2 regions of the Clostridium sp. Marseille-Q7071 genome follow, and region 2 is predicted to be linked to the other one. Evidence: riboswitches for the same ligand, from Rfam matches in the RefSeq annotation. Region 2 holds a riboswitch; the other holds the start of a gene.
The links. Region 2 has a riboswitch for cobalamin ahead of ACWPW7_RS18340 (nucleotide-binding protein). Riboswitches for the same ligand answer to the same signal wherever they lie in the genome.
Positions count from the first base shown of each region.

Region 1 (3,434 bases), 2.2 Mb from region 2:
TAATGAACTCCAGCTATTTAACTTTTCTCCCTTTCTACCAGTTTGCAATTCAATCATAAATGTTCCTAATCTCAACCAAGTATTAAAATCTCTGCTATGAAAATTTGCTGTTTCTGTAACTAATTCAAATCCTAAAATCTTAGTGTAAAATTCAAGTGATTCTTTATACTTTTCTGTTTGAATGCAGACATGATGCATCATCTTTATGCTCATAATATATTCCCCTTTGTACATATAATTAAATAATGTTTTCTATTAAATTATATAGGATATTGATATAATTTCAAATAATTATAATTCCTATATATTGATGAAAAACTTAAATAAATTTAATAAAGAAAAAAACCGTGGTCACCCACGGGAAAAAATTTTTTTATTATATCAGAAGGGAATACTAATTGTGACTTAGCTATCAACATACTAAGTCACACTTAATATCTATGATAATATTAAAGATTATTAGCTTTTAATTAAAATAATTTTATGAGATTATTCCTTGCAATATTTCTTCCATTATAAATCTCATTCCATTAAAACCAACCAGTGGTTTTCTATCATATATAAGTATTTTTTTCACATTTGGACTACTAATTTGTATTTTTGAGGATGCTTCATTTAAACTATAAATAAATTCTCCATCCCCTAATAGTAGGTTAGTCTTACTATTTATTAGTTCGTTTTTCTTACTCTCTGTAGGGTTTACATATAGCTTTCTTTCTATCTTCTCATTAAGCTTTATATATTCGCCTTTTAAATTGTGGTTTATTACTACAGATTCTACTTCAAGCCCTAATTCTTCCTCTACAAATCTACTCATTCCATTTACAACATCGTAATATCCAGTAACTAAACACTTAGTATTATTTATTACCTTTCTTGTATGATGTTTAAATCTTACAAGAGCTTCTCTACATTTAATCTTACTTTTTTCTAAATAATCACTATTGCATTTTATTCCTGTTAACTTTTCTATGGATTCAATAAAATTCAAAGTACCACTGGTTCCATAAAGGCATGGGGTTATATATTCCATATTATATTTTTTCTTTAGTATTTTTGAAGCATCTATTCCTTCAGATCTTACAACTATGTTAAAGCTTGCTTCAGAAGCTTTTTTTATTTTTTCAATAGAACTTCCATTTGTAAATATTGTGTGTATTTTCATTCCAAAGCCCTGTAACATAATTTCTTCTATTTCTAATAAATCACTATTAAAATTATAGTAATCTGGAGTAAATCCAATTACATTATAAGTCATATACTTTTTCTCCTTAGGAGGCTCTACAATTTTATTACAGAGCATTTTCAATGCTTCTCTTATACCTAAAGAAAAATCTCCTTTTGGTTTTCCAAAATATAGGGGGATGACTTTTCCTTCTAGTTTACCATCCATCTTAAGAAGAAAATCTTCTCCATCAAATCCAATAATTGAACATAGAATTGATGGGGCTACGAAAATAATCTCGGGTTTTCTATCATCATATATTTCTAAAATTCCTTTTTTAAGCGGTTCTATGTCTCCAGAAATAACTTGAGATTCATCTAATTGACAACAATAAACTTCTCCTTCTCTATCAACATTAAATTTTTCATATATGGAATTTAAATAATGGGCTGTACTTATAGCTCCATACTCCACAATTATGCTATTTTTAATGTTTAAAAGTGTCCATAAAAAACCCATTCTAAAGTTAGGTAACGGTAAAAAACTATTATTCATGTCTATCCCCCTTTACAATTTTATGACTCTTTCTATTTTAAAAAACTTACTACCAAAGATAAATCTCATATATTAATTGAATCATAAATATTTTTATAATCTTAAATTCAATCTATGCTATATTAATAAGATTTTAAGTTATGATTTTAAAATATACGTAAAAAAACTTCTCAACCACAAGGATTAAGAAGTTATACGCCAATATAAATATACATCAATTATGTATATTTAACAATTCCAAAATAACACTCACCATCTCTCGTAGTTTAACTGTGTTTAGATATAGGCAGGTCTTCTGGCTAAAGAATCAACACTTTCCTACCCTTCCCAAACAAAAGTTCAGTGGCACAACTAGGAAAATTCCTCTCTTACAGCGACGGGATCGCGTGGGATTTACACCCAACTTCCCTTTTAATCAATTAAAATATTTACTTTAATTGAACCTAATCTATTCTATTTACTTTTCAACATTTAAAATGTTATCATAATTCAAAATATTTTTCAAGTAGCAAATTATAATATTTTTCTCTATTTTAAAAATATATTAAATAACTTATGAAATTTTCATAATGAAAAGTAGAGAAATACCCTATCAGTAATTTTTTATGATATAACTTTTTACTAAACTCATTCTACTTTTAAAAAATATATCTTATAAATTAAAAATAATGATATAACTCTTTCAAATAATATTAACAAATATTATATTTAAAAATAAAGTACTAGATAAATCTAGCACCTTATTTTTCTACTACTTCTGCTTGTTTTAATGTGTAACTTTTTTTAAATTTCTTAAAACATATAAATGATACTATTAAACTTATGCTTTCAGCAAAAGGTACTGTTAACCATACACCATTAATCCCAAAAATTTTAGGTAATATCATAAGTCCTATTAAAATAAATATAATACCTCTACTAATAGAAACTATAGATGATGCTCTGGCGTTTTCAATTGATTGGAAATAGGAAACCATAGAGATATTGCATCCCATAAATATGAACGCCATGAAATAAAGTTTTATACCTCTTACAGCCATAGTCATTAATTCAGTGTTCTCATTATTAAATAAAGAAACTATAAATTTAGGGAAAATTAAACCTATAGAATAAAATATTATTCCAAATATTCCTGCTGTTACAATAGCTAATTTCAAAGATTTATAAACTCTTTTTTCTTTTCTAGCACCATAATTTATACTTATTATTGGCTGTATTGCTTGTGCTATACCATAAAATATAGCTGCACAAATTAATGAGATATTAGCTATTATACTATAGGCAGAAACCCCTATAGAACCTACTAATCCCCAAATAACATTATTAAAAGCAAATATTATCATTGCATTTGACATTTCCATTATAAAACTTGGTGTACCATTTTTAAATATTCTAGTTATAGTATGAATATTTAATTTAAATTTATTAATTTTTACTTTTAAAGTATTATTACCTTTTATAAAGTGAAGACTTAATAAAAGTAAAGTTATTGTTGGAGAGCAAACTGTAGCTGTTATTGCACCTTTCATTCCCCATCCTAATTTCATTATAAATATATAATCTAGCACTACGTTTGAAAGATTACCTATTAGCACACTCCACATAGCAAGCTTTGGATTTCTATCATTCCGAACAAATACTGATAGCATTTGAGATAATATAAATGCAAAACTAAACATCATTAATAGTCCTAAATAATCTTTAACTAGTGGAA
Region 1 covers NZ_CBCOPR010000001.1:1,686,484-1,689,917, reverse strand. The annotation lists gene ACWPW7_RS07825 (VOC family protein) at 1-213, opposite strand, end outside; gene ACWPW7_RS07820 (nitrogenase component 1) at 482-1,720, opposite strand; cobalamin riboswitch at 1,988-2,182, opposite strand; gene ACWPW7_RS07815 (MATE family efflux transporter) at 2,461-3,434, opposite strand, start outside.
Region 1: another riboswitch for cobalamin. It lies ahead of ACWPW7_RS07820 (nitrogenase component 1); the one in region 2 lies ahead of ACWPW7_RS18340 (nucleotide-binding protein).

Region 2 (3,434 bases):
AAAAAAGAACATTTTATTTTTCAATAGTGTAGATGAAGCTATAAATGCAGGCTTTAGACCGTGTAAAATATGTAGACCAGATATAAATGAACATATTTATGAACCTAATAAAATATTAATTGAAAAAGCAAAAGATATGCTAACTTTAAATTATAATAGTGAATTTAACTTAAAGTTTATATCTCAAGAAATTGGTATAAGTGAAAGTTATTTTAGAAGACTATTTAAGCAATATTATAGTTTAACACCCAATGAATATATTTTTAAGATAAGGATTAATAGGTCTATGGACTTATTATCAAAAACTGATTTAGACATACTTGAAATAGCTTATGAAGTTGGATTTAAAAGTTTGTCTAATTTCTACAAATATTTTAAAGAACAAGTTGGATATACACCAAAGGAATATAGAAAAAGAAATAATATAAATGAGGTGAGTATAAGATAATGCCTTTATTTTTTTATGATACAGATATAGGAACAATTGGAATAGAGGAAAAGAAGGGAGAGATATGTGGTGTATACTTTAAAGATAAAAGGTTACCACAAGAAGTAGATATTTATGAGACAGAAATAATAAAAGAAGCATCATATCAACTTAATAAATATCTTTCCGGAAAGCTTAAAACTTTCTCATTACCTTTAGCCCCTAGTGGAACAGGATTTATGCAAGAAGTATGGCAATTGATATGTGAAATCCCTTATGGAAAAACTTTTACTTATAAGGAATTAGCAGAAAAGGTTGGCAGACCTAAAGCAGCACGTGCAATTGGGCTTGCATGCAACCGTAATCCAATACCAATTTTTATTCCATGTCATCGTGTTGTAGGTAGTAATGGTAAGCTTAATGGATATATTGGAGGAATAGATATTAAAGAACGATTATTATTATTGGAGGCAAAGCGATGAAGGGATTAATACAAATTTATAATTTACTATTAACGGCTTATGGGAAAAGAAGTTGGTGGCCTGCAAAGACAGATTTTGAGATGATGGTTGGAGCAATACTTACACAAAATACATCATGGACTAATGTTGAGAAAGCAATAACCAATTTAGGAGATAATTTATCACCAGAATTTATAGAAACTGTTTCAAATAAAGAACTTGGAGAAATTATACGACCTAGTGGATACTATAATCAAAAGGCGATTAGACTAAAGGCCCTTACTTCATGGTTTAAAAAATACTCATATGATATTAAAAATACAGAGGGTATAAATGGACAAGTATTACGTGATGAATTATTAGAAATTAAAGGAGTTGGAAGGGAGACTGCTGACTCAATTTTAACTTATGCTTTAAATATTCCTTTTTTTATTGTAGATACTTATACTAAGCGCATATTATATAGAATTGGATATGATATACCTAAAAATTATGATGAGTTAAGAATTAAAATTGAGGAGAGTATACCAAAGGAGTTATACATATATAATGAATTTCATGGCCTTATCGTAGAACATGCTAAACGTTATTGTAAAAAGTCACCTAATTGTAGAGAATGCCCACTTGAATCTATATGTGAAAAGAGAATTTTAGTAGCTATATAAAGTAATTGATGTTCTAAGGGACGATTCATAATTATATTCTAAATTAAGCTCTTAATTTTAGGAATAAAAATGAACCGTCCCTTAGAATTTTAAACATATTAGAAAGTTGATACATATTAAAAATATATTTAAACTTTTAAGAAATATTAAAAAAAAAATATATCTATGTAGTTTTTTGTCTACTTGTGTTAACTAGTATGTTATTGTATAATCGGAGTAGCGTAACAAAATTGAATAATAAAGAAATAGGTTTAGTGCAGATAATTGCCTGCATTAATTAAAAGGGAAGCTGGGTGAAAATCCCACACGGTCCCGCCGCTGTAAGAGTGTAGTCTTTTCAAATAAACCACTGGGAAACTGGGAAGGTAGAAAAGATGATAATACTTGAGTCAGAAGACCTGCCTATTTTTTCACCGAAACTCTACGAGTGATGGAGGGTGTTTTAGATATTTCTTATTTTACACAAGGAATAGTAAAACCTCTTGATTTTTGAATTGAGAGGTTTTTTTATATGAAAATTTTTAAAAGATATTCTAGAGGAGGGGAATTGAATGAATAAAAATAAACCTTTGAAAATAGCTTTTTATGGAAAAGGTGGTATAGGGAAATCTACAATAGCATCAAATGTTGCAGCAGCTTTTTCTAGTATTGGACTTAAAGTTCTTTTTATAGGTTGTGATCCTAAAAGCGATTCTAGTAGAAGTTTAATAGGCAAAAAGATACCATCTGTTATTAAAAGTCTTAAAGAGAAAGGAAACAATATCGTAGAAGAAGATATTATAAAGATAGGCTTTAATGGGATTTCTTGTGTTGAAGCAGGTGGCCCTGAAGCTGGAGTTGGCTGTGCAGGAAGAGGCATAATAACTATGGTGGAAGAACTTGAACATCTTAATATCTTTCAGAAGTCTTGGGATGTAATTATATATGATGTATTAGGTGATGTTGTTTGCGGTGGGTTCTCTGTTCCAATGAGGGAAAAATATGTAGATGCAATATATATAGTGTCTTCTTCAGAGTTTATGTCTATGTATGCAGCTAATAATATTATGAAAAGTGTAAAAAGATTTTCAGAAAATCAAGACCCTATTTTTGGTGGACTTATTCATAATCATAGAAATTATGACTCCAATGATTATGTAATAAAAAAATTTGCAGATAAATGCTCTACACAAATGGTTTCACAAGTGCCATATAGTAAAGAAATAGCCATTGCAGAACTTGAAGGAAAAACAGTCTTAGAAAAGTTTTTTGAATCTGAAATTTCCAATGTATTTATTGGTTTAGCAAAGAAAATATTAGACAAGGCTGATTATAGTATTCCAAATCCCTTAAGTGAAGAAAAATTAGAATTATTTTCAAAAGAAGTTGCACAAATAAATTTAAATATAAGAACTAACTAGAAGGGGAATGTTATGGAAGAATTAAAAAAACATGATGATTTAAAAAGAATTAGGGAAAAATCAGTATTAAGAAGAGCCATACATAAAGATAGTTGTAATGAAGTTATAGACCTTGCCTTAAAGATTCCAGACATACATGTATTAGTTCTTGGACCAGAATCTTGCTTAAGGGTACTTTATTTTAGAGCTTTTAGAAAAGAACTCCTAGATAGATTTTACATGCTTAATGTTACAAATATTGATCTAATTACTAATAGTCATATGGAGTCATTAAAGAGTGCTCTTGAATCTATTGTCGTAGATTCAAATTATACATCAAAAGGGATTATCGTATATATTTCCTGTAGTGATATTGTTATGGGAACAGATTTTACCAGTGGTATTCAATATATTGAAGAAAAATATAAAGTTCCTGTAAAAATATTTCAAAGAGGTCCACTTTCAAAAAGAAGAATGCTTCCAAAGGAAAGATTAAGTAATA
Region 2 covers NZ_CBCOPR010000001.1:3,848,473-3,851,906, reverse strand. The annotation lists gene ACWPW7_RS18355 (bifunctional transcriptional activator/DNA repair enzyme AdaA) at 1-448, shown strand, start outside; gene ACWPW7_RS18350 (methylated-DNA--[protein]-cysteine S-methyltransferase) at 448-909, shown strand; gene ACWPW7_RS18345 (endonuclease) at 906-1,553, shown strand; cobalamin riboswitch at 1,784-1,973, shown strand; gene ACWPW7_RS18340 (nucleotide-binding protein) at 2,105-2,953, shown strand; gene ACWPW7_RS18335 (nitrogenase component 1) at 2,966-3,434, shown strand, end outside.